One region of the Zoogloea sp. GDB6 genome, then DNA from elsewhere that is predicted to be linked to it. Evidence: riboswitches for the same ligand, from Rfam matches in the RefSeq annotation. Region 1 holds a riboswitch; each other region holds the start of a gene.
What was found. A riboswitch is a leader RNA that binds a small molecule or an ion and turns the genes downstream of it on or off. The one in region 1 is predicted to bind cobalamin.

Region 1 (5,091 bases):
CCAGCACCGCCGCCACGTCGTTGCCGTCTGACTGTGCGGGACGGAATGCCGTAGGACGCGCCCCACTCCGACACGTGGTCCTTGCACATTGCATCGCGGCGGTGCACGAAGGCCTGCCAGTGGTTGTTCTCGCAGACGTAGAGCACCGGCAGGTTCCACAAGGCCGCCAGGTTGATGGATTCGTGGAAGCTACCTTCGCATGCGGCACCATCGCCGAAGAAACAGGTCACGATGCCGGGCCGGCCGAGCATCTTCTGGGACAGGGCCACGCCCGGCGCCAGGGACAGCTCCGCGCCGACGATGGTGGAGGTGAGCACCACGCCCAGCTCCTTCACCGAGATGTGCAGCGAGCCGCTGTGGCCACCGCAATAGCCGCCGCTGCGCCCCATCACCTCGGCCAGCATGCGGCCGGGGTCGGCGCCACGGGCCAGCAGATGGCCCGCGCTGCGGTGGTTGGTGAGGATCAGATCGTCCGGCGCCAGCGCATTGACGACGCCCACTGCGGCGGCCTCCTGGCCGACCGAGGTGCAGGTGCCCGGCACCTTGCCGGCCTGGCTGCCGGCGATGATTGCTTCTTCATAGGCGCGCACCAGCATCATCTGCTCGAGCAGCCGGCGCGCATCGGGGGTTTGGGTTGCCATGACGTCTCCCGTCGTTGATCGATGGAGTCAGTCTAGGTCGCCCGAAACCCCCTGCAAATCGGGTAAAAGCCGCTTACGGATCTTTTAAGAAACGCTGAGTGAATATTTAAGGAAACCCGTTCAAGGCGAGTCTGAGTCTGTTGCGGGCAGTGACCGCGTACCGCTCAATGCTCTTCCCGATGCCCGAGAGGCGGCTCCGTACCAAGCAAGCAGCTCCGGGGGCGAAAAAATCGTTTATGTAAAATTTATTAAATACGACAAATTTCACATAAACGATTTTTCTTTGTGAATAATATCTTTATATTGAACGCCCATCCCGGTCGTCCATCTGGAGTGATCATGAAGCTGACGCAACGCCTCATCCTGACCTTGGGCACAGCCCTGTTCGCGCTGGTTCTCGTTGGCATCCTGGGCATTTGGCAATTACAACAGGCCAACGCTCGCTTCAACTACGTGCAAATCAATACCTTTCCTAGCCTGCAAGTACTCCTCGAAGCACGCAACAGCCTCACAGCCAGCCGCTTTGGCACCTACCAGCTGGCTCTCGCAGTCGATGCCGCGCATCGCAACGAAATTGCCAAAGAAGTCCAGGCCGCCGACCAGCAGCTCGACGCCCAGTTGCAGAAGTACGGCCGCGAGCTGATATCCGACGAAACCGACAAGCAATTGCTGGACAAGGCCATTCAAGCCATCGCCGATTACCGGACGACCCGGGAGGAGTATTACCGCAAGCTCGACGCCAACGATGCGGGCGCGGTACGGGATTTTCTGCGTGGCACCTTGCGTCAGAAGGCCCGCGCCGCCGGAGATGCGCTCCAGAAAGACGTCGAACACAACTACGAACTCGCCAACAAGCTGAACAAAGAAAACGCCGCAGATGCAGCGACCGCGCGCTGGTTGACCTCCGGAGCCCTGATTGTTGCCTGCCTGATCGTCGGCGTCCTGGCCTATCTGTTGATCGGCTCGCTCCGCACGAGTCTCAACGGCATGCGCGACACCATCGTGCACGTCAACGACAGCCAGGATTTCACGATCCGTGCGCCTGTCCTGCGCAAGGATGAGATCGGGGAAACCGCAACGGCCTTCAATCAGATGTTGTCCAAACTTCAGGACAATTTCCGCAGCCTCGCGGAAGGTGCAAGGTCGGTCGCCGATGCAAGCCGTGAAATGGCCGTCGCATCCGATCAGGTCGCAAATGCGGCGGGCACCCAGAGCGAAGCCTCCTCCGCCATCGCCGCAACCGTCGAGGAAATGACGGTCAGCGTTAATCACGTAGGCGACCGCGCCAACGAGGCCCACTCCCTGGCCGATCAATCCGGCACCATGGCCAAGACCGGCTCAACGACCATCGATCGAACCATCGGTGATATCCGCAGCATTTCCGCCTCGGTCAGTGCCGCAGCCACGTCCCTTCGCGAACTGGGCTCACAAGGAGAACGGGTTGGCTCGGTCGTGCAGGTCATCAAGGACGTCGCCGACCAGACCAACCTGCTGGCCTTGAATGCAGCAATCGAAGCAGCCCGGGCAGGCGAACAGGGGCGCGGCTTCGCGGTGGTGGCTGACGAAGTGCGCAAACTGGCCGAACGTACGTCCAGTTCGACTCAGGAGATTTCCTCCACCATCGAGGCCATGCGCCGATACTCTGAACAGGCCGCACGAGAAATGGAAGCCGCGGAAACGCTCGTCGTGCAGAGCGTTTCCCGCGCCGACGACGCGGACAAGGCGATCAAGGAAATCGGTACGGCGGCCAACGGCACCGCCCACGTCGTATCCGAGATTTCGGATGCAATCCGCGAGCAAGGTGCGGCCAGCAACAACATCGCCGTGCAGATCGAGCGCATCGCACAGATGGCCGAAGAGGCCGCCGCCGCAGCGGAGCAATCGTCCGTCACCGCCCGCGGCCTCGACGAACAGGCCCAGCGTCAGATCGCCACACTGCAGTTGTACAAGGTCTGAAATCCCGGCAGCCCGGACGCCTTGGCCCAAACCATACGAATCTCATATCGACAGAGTTTTTCAACAAGGCATAGAATGCGCGGCGTTCGTTGAATTCACTTCGAAATTCAGCGACCCCATGCAGCAGGTGCCCGAAATGCCATGGCATTCCGGGTTAAACGGGAACAAGGTGCGTAGTTTTTCTGCAAAGCCTTGGCTGCCCCCGCAACGGTAAGCAAGTTCAGGTGTATCCCGGTCGTCCTCGCCGACGGCCAGCCACTGATCTCCTACGTGACGTCGAACGCGGCGTGCGCGAAGAGTTTGGGAAGGCGATGCACTCGACATCGGTCCGATGTCACTTGCGAGCCCGGAGACCGGCCTGTTGCTCGATGTCCCTGGATCAGACCAGGGGCGCTTGCAACAGACCGTCTGCGGGGTGCAGAGGGCGGCAAAAGCACACTGCCTCTGGCACTGCCTGTCGTCTTCGCTGTGCGGACGGTCCATCAGGACGTTCGACACCATGCCAGACGCGCAACGCAAGTTCCGCCCTCCCCCGCTTCGCCCCCTCTCCTGTAGCGCCGCCAACCCGCATTGCCGATACCGGGCTGCGACATGAGCCACGCCCGTACCGGCTTTCCCGTCTCCCGACGCGGCAGCCTGTTGGGCATCGTGCTCGGCGCGCATGCGTTCTTCACGCTCGGCAAGCGCATTGCATCGCCCGGGACCCAGGCCAACTCGACACTCTCCCGCGTCAAGCCCAACACCGCAAAGGCTGCGCAATCATGGCGATGGGAAGCTTCAACACGCAGGGCAGCCAGATGCCAACGGCGGAAATCAACATGACACCGCTGGTCGATGTCATGTTGGTCCTGCTGATAATCTTCATCATCACCACGCCGCTGATGACGCACGCGGTCAAGGTCGATCTGCCACGGGCGGCCAGCACCCCCACACCGCAGAAACCCATGACCTTGCAGGTCTCGATCACGGCCGAGAACCAGGTCTTTGTCGGCGCCAAGGTCGTTGACCGTGGCCAGCTCGAACAGAGTTTCCACGAAGCCGTTGCCCAGCACGCCAATGTGGAGATGCACCTCTCGGCAGACCGGGCCACCCGCTACGAAGTGGTTGCCGAAACCATGAGCGCAGCCCGGCGCGCCGGCCTGACCAAGATCGGCTTCGTCACTCAACCCAATCAATAATCCGAAGAACAAGACTCATGATGAACTTGCGCATGCGGCCCATTATGCTGGCCGTCCTCTCCACGTGCTCGGTCCCTGCTTTCTCAGCCGGTATTCCTACGCTGCAGGAAGTCACCGTTAGCAGCAGTAGCAGGGATTTGATCGGAGTCGCCGATTCCGCGAGCGAAGGAACCGTCACGGCGAAGCAGCTGGCCAACCGGCCGCTGCTTCGCCCTGCCGAAGTGATGGAAGTCGTGCCCGGGATGATCGTCACCCAGCACTCCGGCGACGGGAAGGCCAACCAGTATTTCCTGCGCGGCTTCAACCTCGACCACGGCAGTGACTTTTCCACCCACGTCATGGGCATGCCCATCAACATGGTCAGCCATGCCCACGGCCAGGGCTACATGGATCTGAATTTCCTGATCCCCGAGCTGGTCGGCACCGTGAAGTACAAGAAGGGCGTGTACGGTGCGGAGGACGGTGATTTCGCGACCAGCGGCAGCGCCCGCATCGACTATCAACGGAAACTGGCCGCTCCCTTCATCGATTTGACCGTCGGCGAACACAACTACCGCCGCTTGCTGACTGCCGGCAGCACTGAAATCAACGGTTTCAACCTGCTGGCTGGCATCGAGTTGGCCGGCAACGATGGCCCCTGGGTTCAACCGGAAAACCTGGAGAAGCAGAACGCCGTCTTCCGGCTGTCGTCAGGAACCGCCGCCAACGGCTTTGCCCTGACGGCCATGCTCTACAAGGCCGACTGGACCGCCTCCGAGCATGTACCCGCGAGGGCCATCAGCAGCGGAGAAATCGGCCGCTACGGCACTCTGGTTCCGAACGACGGCGGGCACACACATCGCTACAGCCTGTCCGGCGAGTGGGCGCTGACCGGCGAGAACAGTGTCACCCGTGCCAACGCCTATGTGATCGATTACGGGCTGAATCTGTTTTCCGCACCCTCCGGCTACATCGGCGGCCTCGCCGGCGACCAGCACGAGCAGGCGGACGCGCGCGTGGTATGGGGTGGCGATGTCCACCGCACCTGGCTCCTCGGCCCCGAACTGCGGGATACCGAGCTCACCGCCGGTGTACAACTGCGTCAGGATCGCATCAGCAAAGTCGGTCTCTACAACACGGTCAACCGCCAGCGGATCAATACCGTTCGCGAGGACAGGATCACAGAAACCGCGTCAGGACTCTTCATTGACGCCAGGACGCAATGGCTGCCCTGGTTCCGCACCAACGTCGGTGCGCGCTATGACGCCATCCGGGCCGAATCGACAGCACTGGGCGGCGCCAACAACATGACGAACGGCGGCAACGCCTCCGCCAGT
Region 2 (5,091 bases), 1.0 Mb from region 1:
CCGCCGATGGCCCGCCTGCGCGTGGTGGACGACGGCCCGGGCATTCCGCCCGACAGTCGGAGCGCAGTGTTCCTGCGCTTCTACCGCCTGCCCGGCAGCGACCACACGGGCAGCGGGCTGGGGCTGTCGATCGTGAAGGAGATCGTGCTCGGCCACCACGGCGACATCGAGCTGGACGACGCCCGACCGGGTACCGCCGAACGGCCAGGGCTGGCCGTCACCGTGCGCCTTCCCCTCGCCGCCGCAGCGGACTCAGCGCACGACGAATGAACGGAAGCTGTTTTCCTTGCCGAGGACGAGCCGGCCGAACTCGTCCAGCAGTTCGGGGCCGACGGCTTCCGCCGGCACGCGACAGGAGGCGAAGCCGAAGCGCTCCAGATTGCGTGACTCGATGACCACCTGGCGGTTCTCGAAGTCGGCCCGCCACACCACCTGCACGCTGATCTCATCGTTCACCGTGAAGGTGCCGAGCTCCAGCTCGCGCTGGCGATTGCGCCGCTCGACGCATTCGAAACGCAGCCCGAGATCGAACAGCATCTGGCGCAGGCGTTCGACCGCATGGCCGGCGCGCTCGATGATGCGCACACCGCCGCCCTTCAGCGTGTAGCCGAAGGTCACCCGCTCAATGCGGCCGCCATCGCTCTCGGCCTGAGTACGGAAATCGGCAAAACCCTCCAGCCAGGCCAGGTTGCGAAACACGTCGCCGGCATCCAGGAAGATGTAATTGCGCGCCACCTGGGGCTTGAGATAGTTGAGCTGGGTGCTCAGGTCGTGGAAATACTCGAAAGCCGCCCGCAAGCGCCGGTCCAGGCTGGTCTTGGCTGCGTCGACCCGCTCGAATGCATCTTCGGCAGCCCGCTGGCGGGTCTCCACCTCACCGCGCAGCTGGTCCAGCAGACCGCCGCTCCGCACCGTCGGCAGCGGTTCCTCGTTTTTTTGCACGTCCGCCGCCTGGCCACCCAGACGCACCGGCGGAAAATCGTTGCCCGGGACCTCGTGATAAGTCTCCTTCGAACGGGGCAAGCCGGTATAGCGGGAGTCGATCTCCTGCACGCGTTTGCGCGCCGCCTCCAGGTCAAAGGAATTGATATCGGCGAGCAGGGCCTCGGCCTCCGCATCCAGTGTGTCTGCATTCGTGTCCTCGCGTCGGCTCCGGTCCTCGTCCGGACAGGCGTCCGGAAGAGAAGACGAGGCCATGCCGCGGCCGGGCGGGAAAAAGGGATCGGGTTGCACGGCAGTCAAGACACCACGTGATATTGATCCGCTGGAAGGACCGGGGTTATTACAGATGCAAGTATTCCGCTGCCTGCGGGCCGGGTCAATCCCGGAATGGTGCGGGATTACCCTCCAATCCCTGTGAAAAATTCCCAGTCCCAGAAAATCTGTCCCCGAAACGGGCAGAACCCAGCATGGATCCCTGCCTGCCGCCAGGGAAACTTGCGCGCGTAAAGAACATGCAGTTAGACTCCGCGCCGTTACGGGTGCCGACCCTGCGTCTGCAGGGAAGGTGAAACGGGAAGTCCGGTGACGTCGGGAGCATGCTCTCCCCGACCATTCCGGCGCAGCCCCCGCTGCTGTAAGCCTGACGAATCTGCTCTACGCCACTGGGTTTTTCCCGGGAAGGTTGGCAGACGAGAGTGAAGGCGAGCCAGAAGACCGGCCTGTGACGATTTGGTGTGGTACAGGCCCCGGGGTGTGGGCAGATCCGACCGATGGGCTTGCCCAGACCCGTTGCCGTCCCGTTCCTCCTGCCTTTTTCCGGAGCCGTCGCCGCCACAGGTCCGCACCCGCCTGGTCCGTATGCATTTGTTCTGCGCATCCCCGTTGCCCTGCCGCACTTCGTTCAATCGACACGAAGGGAAGCAAACATGCACATCGAACCGGGGTACGTCGCCAGTGCCAAGATCGTCGCCGCCAACGCCGCCGCAGTGGCGCTGCTCGGCAGCCAGTCCGTCCACCTCCTCAAGCAGCCGCAGCTGATCGTCCGCACGCTGATCGCCGGCGTCCTGTTCACGCTGTTCATGCAGGCCTTCCACCTGAAGGTCGGCCCGTCCGAACTGCACTTCCTCGGCGCCATGCCGATCTACCTGTCTCTCGGCTTCGTACCGGCCCTGTTCGGCTTCGCCATCGGCCTGCTCGCCCAAGGGCTGATTTTCGAACCGACCGACCTGGTGCACCTGGGCGTCAACACCCTGTCCCTCGCCGTGCCGCTGATGCTGGTGCATGCCACCTTCGGCCAGCGCCTCGCCAAGCTGGATGTACGCAGCATCCTCAAGCTCGACGCCGCCTACTACAGCGGCGTGACCCTGATGGTCGGCTTCTGGCTCGCCATCGGTGAGGTCGCCACGCCCTTCTCCGCCTGGCTCGCCTTTGCTTCGTCCTACGCCGCCATCGTGATGGTCGAGCCGATCTTCACGCTGCTCGCCCTGCAGGCCATCGGCCGCCGCCAAGACAATGCGGCCGTGCGCTTCTGCTTCGCTCCGCAGGCTGCCTGATGGCCGGCAAGGTCTGGTTCGTGGGCGCCGGTCCGGGCGACCCGGAGTTGCTCACCGTGAAGGGTCGCCGCCTGCTGGAAGAAGCCGGCGCGATCCTCTTCGCCGGTTCGCTGGTGGATCAGGCGGCGACGCTGTTCGCGCCGCCCGGCTGCGAGATCCGCGACTCCAAGGACATGACGCTGGAAGAGATGAGCGCCTGGCTCCTCGACCAGACCACCCGCCACGCCACCGTGGTGCGCCTGCAGACCGGCGACCCCGGCCTGTACGGCGCGCTGGTGGAGATGACCCGCCCGCTCACCGCCGCCGGCATCGAATGGGCGGTGGTGCCGGGCGTCTCGTCGGCCTTCGCCTCGGCGGCGGCGGCCGGCGAGACCCTGACGCTGCCGGAAGTCACGCAGACGGTGATCCTGACCCGCGTCGCCGGGCGCACGCCGATGCCGGCGGGCGAGGAGCTGGAAGCCCTGGCCGCCCACAAGACGACCCTGTGCATCTTCCTGTCCATCACCCTGCTGCACGAGGTGCAGCGCGCGCTGCGCGCCGCCGGCTGGGCCGAGGACGCGCCGATCGTGGTGGTGCAGAAGGCCAGCTGGCCGGGCGAGGAGAAGATCGTCCGCGGCACCCTCGCCGACATCAAGAAGCGCTGCCAGGCCGAAAAGATCGCCAGCCAGGCAATGATCATCGCCAGCCCCACGCTGGGCGCCGCCGACTGGCCGACCCTGGCCCGCTCCAAGCTCTACGACCCGGCCTTCGGCCACCGCTTCCGCAAAGCTTCGGCCGCCTCTGAAGAGACTTCCGCATGAACGACACCACCCTGCTCCTCGTCGGCCACGGCTCCCGCAACCGGGACGGCAACAAGGAAATCCTGCACTTCGCCGCCCAGTGGCGCGAACGCCACCCGGCCTGGCGCATCGAGGTGTGCTTCATCGAGCACGCCGATGTGCTGCTCGCCGAAGGCCTCGACCGTGCCGCCCGTGACAGCCGCCGCGTGGTCGTGCTGCCCTTCATCCTCAACGCCGCCGGCCACGTGAAGATGGAGCTGCCGGCCGCCATCGAGGACGCCCGCGCCCGCCACCCCGGCGTGGACTTCGGCTGCACCCGCCACCTGGGCATGGGCCGTGAAATCCTCGCCGTGCTGCAGGCCCAGCTCGACCGCCTGATGAAATCCCTGGCGATGCCCGACCCCCAGACCACTGGCGTGGTCCTGCTCGGCCGCGGCTCGTCGGACGCCGGCGCCAACGGCGAACTGGCCCGCATGGCGCGCTGGCTCTTCGAGGACAACGACCACGAGCTGGTGGACCTGGCCTTCACCGGCGTCACCTGGCCACGCCTGGAAACCATCGTCCAACGCCAGGTGCGCCTGGGCATGACGCAGATCTGCGTGGTTCCGGTGTACCTGTTCACCGGCGTGCTGATCGAGCGCATCCAGGCCCAGCTGGAGCGCCTGCGCCAACAGTACCCGCAGGTCGCCTTCGCGCTGGGCACCCATTTCGGCTTCGACAAGGGCATCTTCGACCTGCTCGACGCCCGCGTGGCCGGCGCCGAATTGCCGGAGGGCGGCCTACTCGAATGCGACGGCTGCAAGTACCGTCAGGCCGCCGAGGCCGAGCACCTGCACGACCACAGCCACACTCACACTGGCCATGCCGGTTGCGGCCACAACCATGACCACGAGCATGGCCACGACCACCCCCATGAACATGCCCACGCCTGAGCCCGCCATGAGCGCCAACACCGTCACCGAACAGCTCACCGCCGCCGGCCGCGCCATCGAGCACGACTCCTTCGCGATCATCGACCGGGAGGCCGGCCCCCACGCCTACAGCGCCGAGCAATGGCCGCTGGTGCGGCGGATGATCCACGCCAACGCCGACTTCGAGTTCAACGGCCTCACCGCCTTCCACCCGCAGGCCATGCAGGCCGGGCTGGAACGCATCCTGGCCGGTAACACACCGGTCGTCGCCGACGTGGAGATGATCTGCGTCGGCCTGTCGAAGCCGCGCCTGGCCCACTTCGGCATGACGACCCACCAGTTCATCTCCGACCCGGACGTGATCGCCGCCGCCCAGGCCGAGGACACCACGCGCGCCGTACAGGCCATGCGCAAGGCCCACCGGCATGGCCTCCTCGACGGCGCCATCGTCGGCATCGGCAATGCGCCCACCGCGCTGATCGAAGTCGTCCGGCTGATCCGCGAGGAAGGCGTCCGCCCGGCCCTGGTCGTCGGCATGCCGGTCGGCTTCGTGTCGGCGGCCGAATCCAAGGACCTGCTGATGGAGCCCGGTGACGTGCCGTGGGTCGCCATCCGCGGCCGCAAGGGCGGCTCGACGCTGGTCGTCGCCGCCATCCACGCCATCCTGGGCCTGGCCGAAGAGCGCCAGCGCCAGGCCTCCTGAGGCCACCGATGGCAGCTGGTCACGCCCTCCCCGAGAAGGTCCGCAAGGGCGATCCGAAACGGGATCGCGGCAACCGCACGGGCTTCTCCACCGGCGCCAACTCCGCCGCTGCCGCCGCCGCTGCGACCCTCGGGCTGGTCCAGGGGCGCGTGCCGGAGGCGATCGAATGCGTGCTGCCCAACACCCAGCGGGTGCGCTTTTCC
Region 3 (5,091 bases), 2.8 Mb from region 1:
CGTCGGCCCACGCATCGAGGGCGGCACGGCCGATGTCGTCATAGCTGCGCCCTTCCCATTCGCCGAAGTGGATTTCCTTGAGGCGCGGTTCCAGCCGCGGCGTACCGAGCGCTTCGGCCAGCAGGCGGGCGCGGGTCAGCGGACTGGCGTACAGCGCAAAGTCGGCCGGCAACAGCGGGCGCAGGCGCGCCGCCACGTCGGCGGCAGACTCGGCCAGCCCCAGGTCGGTCTGGCCGTAACAGATCCCCGGCGCCACGGCGGGCCGGGGATGGCGGATCAGGTAAAGCTCCACGCGGCGAGCATCCCCAGGTAGATGGCGATTTCGGCCAGTTGCTGGGTAGCCCCCAGGCAGTCGCCGGTATAACCGCCGAGCCGGCGGGCAAACTTGCGCGCCGCGGCGATCGCCACCACAGCGGTGACGAGCAGCGCCGCCAAGGCCTCCAGCGGCGTTAGCAGCAACAAGGGCACGACCCCGGCCAGCGTCGCGATGCCCAGCTCGGTGGCGCTCGGGCGGCGCGCCACCGGTGCCGACTTGGCGCTGTCGTCGCTGCGTGCGTAGTCGAGCACCGCCATCACGCTCACCGCGGCGAGGCGCGACAGCGGATGGGCCACCAGCAGCGCGGCGACCACCGGGTAGTCGTCATCGGCGCCCAGGTCGGCGAGGGCCAGGTATTTGGCGAGCAGCAGCAGCACCAGCCCGATGGCACCGTAGCTGCCGATCCGCGAGTCCTTCATGATCGCCAGCGCCTGCTCCTTGGTCCACCCGCCGCCGAGGCCGTCGCAGGTGTCGGCCCAGCCGTCCTCGTGGAAAGCGCCGGTGGCGCGGATGGTCGCCGCCATCGCCAGCACCACCGCCAGGTCCACCGGCAGCAGCTGTGCCGCCAACCAGTAGGTCGCCGCGCCGATCAGGCCGACCAGCCAGCCAACCAGCGGCAGGTAGCGCGCCGCCCGCCCCAGCTTGTCCGGCGCGAAGTCCACCCAGCCCGGCACCGGCAGGCGGCTGAAGAACGCGATGGCGATGAAGATCAGCTCGAGCTGGGCGCGGATCATGGCAGTGCGGCGGACTGGCGGCTTGCGTGTCTCACGCGTCCTTGCCGCTGACGCCGGCGGATTCGAAGCTGGCCATTTCGTTGAGGAAATTGACCGCCGCCTGCACCAGCGGGAAGGCCAGCGCGGCGCCAGTGCCCTCGCCAAGGCGCAAGTCGAGCTGGACCAGCGGGGCGGCACCCAGGTGGGCCAGCTGCACGGCGTGGCCGGGCTCTTCGGAACGGTGCGCGAACACGCAGTAATCGATGATTTCCGGGGCGATCTCATAGGCCACCAGCAGCGCGCTGGTGACGATGAAGCCGTCGATCAGCAGCAGCATGCCGGCTTCGGCGGCGCCGAGCATCGCACCCGCCATCATCGCGATCTCCAGGCCGCCGTACTCGGTCAGCGCTTCCAGCGGATCGCCGCGGCGTCCGCCACGGGCCACGGCCTTGGCCAGCAGCGCACGCTTGCGGGTCATGCCCGCGTCGTCGAGGCCAGTACCACGGCCGATCACCACGTCCAGCTCGGCGCCGGTCAGGCAGTGGGTCAGCAGCGACGCGGCGGCGGTGTTGCCGATGCCCATCTCGCCGAAACCGACCACGTTGCAGCCGTCGGCGGCCAGGCCGCGGACCAGCTCGCGGCCACGGGCCAGCGCAGCGTCACGCTGGGCGACGGTCAGCGCCGGTTCTTCCAGGTAGTTGGCGGTGCCCGGTGCCACCTTGGCGTCGATCAGGCCGGGGCGGCTGCCAAAGTCGTGGGCCACGCCGGCATCCACCACTGTCAGGCCCATGCCCATCTGGCGCGCAAAGACGTTGATCGCTGCGCCGCCGGCAAGGAAGTTCTCGACCATCTGCCAGGTCACGTCCTGCGGGTAGGCGGACACGCCCGCCTTGGCCGCGCCGTGGTCGCCGGCAAACACCAGCATGTGCGGCCGGCGCAGTTCGGGGCTGAGGGTCTGCTGGATCAGGCCGATCTGGCGGGCCAGCGGCTCGAGGCGGCCAAGGGCGCCGAGGGGCTTGGTCTTGGTGTCGATGCGCTGCTGCAGCGCGGGGGCGAGGGACTGGTCGGGACGGACGATGGCGTAGGTCATGGGACGCATCTGCGGACGGTGTCGAGGCCGCGGATGCTAGGACGCCGAAATCATTTGTTCAAGCGCCAGCGCCCCTGGACGGCCGCCCCGCGATATCCGCCGGACGGCCGCAAAGCCTTAATTGGCGCGGCTTTTCCCGCCCAGCGAACGAACCTGCAGGACGACCCGGCGGCTGTTGCGCACCTCGCGCTCCCACGCGCGCTTTAGCACGAAACGCAGTTCGTAGTCGCCAGCCACTTCGCCGATCACCGAAAAGACCTGGCTGCCGTCGCGCCGCTGCGCGACCGTCGCCTGGCTTTCCTCGAGGCATACGCGGACCGCGCCGTTGGCGCCATCCACGTACCAGGTGGCGCCGCTGCCCGGGTAGGACGGCAGCGCAATACGGCAGATCTGCCCGACGTTGCTGGCAAGGCGTTGGGTGCTCATGGTGTGGATCCCTTTTGTTTTTTTAAGGGATCGATGGTGCCGTGCAGCAAGCAGCGGCCGCTATGTGGCGGGACATCGCCGAACTGTGACCTATTACCACCCGCCCTTCAGGCCCCCTTGAGGACCAGCGGCAGGCCCGCGGCGACGAAAGTCACCCGCCCGCACAGGGCCGCCACAGCCTGGTTGAGACGCCCGGCCTCGTCGCGGAACAGGCGGCCCAGCGGACTCTCCGGCACCAGGCCGAGACCCACCTCATTGGCGACGAAGATCACTTTCCCCGGCAATTGCGGAATCAGTTCGAGCAACGCCGCACGCTCGCGGGCGAAGGCCGGCAGCAGCTCGGCACCGGCGGCCGGCGGCAGGTTCTCGGCCCCGTCGAGCAGGTTGGCCAGCCACAGGGTCAGGCAATCGACGACCACGCAGCGCTCCGGCGTCGCCGTCGCCTGCAGTGCCGCCGCCAGCGCGCGGGGCGCTTCGACGACATTCCAGCCTGCCGGCCGGTCGGCCTGGTGACGGGCGATGCGCACGCACATTTCCTCGTCCAGCGCCTCGGCGGTAACGATCACATACACAGCCAGGCCGCTCGCCGCGGCGGCCTGTTCGGCGTGGCGGCTCTTGCCGGAACGGGCGCCGCCCAGGATCAATTCGGATGACATAAGAGGGCTCCAGCAGATTGACGCTCACGTCAACCCAATTCGGGAAGTGACTGATTTTGGTGCTATTATCGCAGCCGTTGTCGCCACAGGGCCGAGTCGGCCCGGCGATACGCGTGCTCCAGGTGCTCCAGCGGCCGTCCAGGCCAGGAGTTAAACGGGAAACAGGTGCGCGTGCTTCCACACGGAAGCCGCAAGGCCTGTGCTGCCCCCGCAACGGTAAGGAAGCGCAAGGCGCATCACATAGCCACTGGGCCTTACGGGCCTGGGAAGGCGATGCGTCCTGTCCGGTCGGCATTGTGCCGCACCGGCTCGGCTTGCGAGCCCGGATACCGGCCTCGATCACACAACAGCGGAAGTGCCACGGGGTGGTGGCAACGCGCGCGGCCGTGATCCTGTCCGGCCTTCTGCGGTACCTCCCCTGCGCTTCCACACGCAATCCACCCGAGTCGGCGGGGACGCCACCGGGTCCGGGAGAACCTGACAGATGATCATCCGCCTTTCCACCGCCGCCCTCGCGGTCGCTTCCGTGTTTCCCAGCCTGGCGCAGGCCGCAACCGAGCAGCCCACCGTCGTCGTCACCGCCACCCGCCAGGCCCAGCGCGCCGACGAGTCGCTGGCTGACGTGACCGTCATCGGGCGCGAGCAGATCGAACGCGCCGGCTCGACCTTCTCCCTGCCCGAACTGCTGGCCCGCCAGCCCGGCATCCAGATGGCGTCCAGCGGCGGCCCCGGCAAAGCCACCGACATCTTCATCCGCGGCGCCAGCCCGCGCCAGACCCTGCTGGTCGTCGACGGCATGCGCCTCGGCTCGACGACCCTCGGCTCGCCGAGCTGGCAGGACATCCCGCTATCGCAGATCGAGCGCATCGAAATCGTCCGCGGCCCGGCTTCCGCGCTGTACGGCGCCGACGCCATCGGCGGCGTGATCCAGATCTTCACGCGCAAGGGCGAAGGCGCGCCGAAGGCCGACGCCTTCGTCGGCGTCGGCAGCTACGGCACCCGCGAAACCTCGGCCGGCGTGTCCGGCGGCACCGACAAGCTGTCGTACTCGGTGCGCGGCGGCTATGCCGAGAACGACGGTTTCAGCGCCATCTACAGCAAGACCAAGCAGCCTTACTACTACAACCCGGACAAGGATCCGTACCGCAACAGCAACTTCTCGGCCAAGCTGGGCTATAGCGTGGCGGACGGCCATGAAGTGGGCGCTTCGATCCTCTACGCCACCAGTCGCAACCATTACGACTCGGGCCTCGGCTTCGACAACTACAGCAACAACATCCAGAACGCCTGGAACCTGTTCAGCCGCAATCGCCTCACGGACATCTGGACCAGCACCGTGCGCTTCGGCCAGTCGGTGGACGACTCGAAGGACTTTGCGTCCTACGCCCCCAGCGGCGCGTCGATCAAGACCACCCAGCAGCAGTTCATGTGGCAGAACGACATCCGCCTGCCGGTCGGCACCCTGCTCGCCGCCTACGAGAACCTGCACCAGAAGGCCGTCAACCAGGACACCTTCGACGTCAGCCGCTCGATCAACTCGGCACTGCTCGGGTGGACCGCCGGCTTTGGCCCGCACAAGGTCCAGCTCAATGCCCGCCACGACGACAACAGCCAGTTCGGCGGCAAGACCACCGGCTACGCCGGCTACGGCTACCAGATCCTGCCGACCCTGCGCGTGCAGGGCAGCATCGGCAACGCCTTCCGCGCGCCGACCTTCAATGAGCTGTATTACCCCGGCTACGGCAACGCCAACCTGAGGCCGGAAAGCGCCTACAACAAGGAAGTCGGCCTGCTGTGGGAGCAGCACGGGCACAGCGTCAGCGCCACCTACTTCCGCAACCGCATCAGCAACCTGATAGTCAACGACCAGAACTTCATCCCGCAGAACGT

Region 2: another riboswitch for cobalamin. It lies ahead of AC1PQG_RS06365 (energy-coupling factor ABC transporter permease); the one in region 1 lies ahead of AC1PQG_RS10950 (ExbD/TolR family protein).
Region 3: another riboswitch for cobalamin. It lies ahead of AC1PQG_RS24705 (TonB-dependent receptor domain-containing protein); the one in region 1 lies ahead of AC1PQG_RS10950 (ExbD/TolR family protein).

What each region holds. Positions count from the first base shown of each region.
Region 1 covers NZ_CM161497.1:2,427,660-2,432,750, reverse strand. The annotation lists gene AC1PQG_RS10965 (thiamine pyrophosphate-dependent enzyme) at 1-94, opposite strand, end outside; partial or broken gene AC1PQG_RS10960 (thiamine pyrophosphate-dependent dehydrogenase E1 component subunit alpha) at 117-596, opposite strand; gene AC1PQG_RS10955 (methyl-accepting chemotaxis protein) at 981-2,597, shown strand; cobalamin riboswitch at 2,706-2,973, shown strand; gene AC1PQG_RS10950 (ExbD/TolR family protein) at 3,359-3,775, shown strand; gene AC1PQG_RS10945 (TonB-dependent receptor) at 3,793-5,091, shown strand, end outside.
Region 2 covers NZ_CM161497.1:1,381,883-1,386,973, reverse strand. The annotation lists gene AC1PQG_RS06375 (sensor histidine kinase N-terminal domain-containing protein) at 1-270, shown strand, start outside; gene AC1PQG_RS06370 (hypothetical protein) at 253-1,197, opposite strand; cobalamin riboswitch at 1,463-1,679, shown strand; gene AC1PQG_RS06365 (energy-coupling factor ABC transporter permease) at 1,869-2,495, shown strand; gene cobM (precorrin-4 C(11)-methyltransferase) at 2,495-3,295, shown strand; gene AC1PQG_RS06355 (sirohydrochlorin chelatase) at 3,292-4,206, shown strand; gene AC1PQG_RS06350 (precorrin-8X methylmutase) at 4,214-4,888, shown strand; gene AC1PQG_RS06345 (cobalt-precorrin-5B (C(1))-methyltransferase) at 4,897-5,091, shown strand, end outside.
Region 3 covers NZ_CM161497.1:5,414,966-5,420,056, reverse strand. The annotation lists gene cobC (alpha-ribazole phosphatase family protein) at 1-292, opposite strand, end outside; gene AC1PQG_RS24725 (adenosylcobinamide-GDP ribazoletransferase) at 277-1,047, opposite strand; gene cobT (nicotinate-nucleotide--dimethylbenzimidazole phosphoribosyltransferase) at 1,082-2,119, opposite strand; gene AC1PQG_RS24715 (protease inhibitor I42 family protein) at 2,237-2,545, opposite strand; gene cobU (bifunctional adenosylcobinamide kinase/adenosylcobinamide-phosphate guanylyltransferase) at 2,653-3,201, opposite strand; cobalamin riboswitch at 3,305-3,553, shown strand; gene AC1PQG_RS24705 (TonB-dependent receptor domain-containing protein) at 3,686-5,091, shown strand, end outside.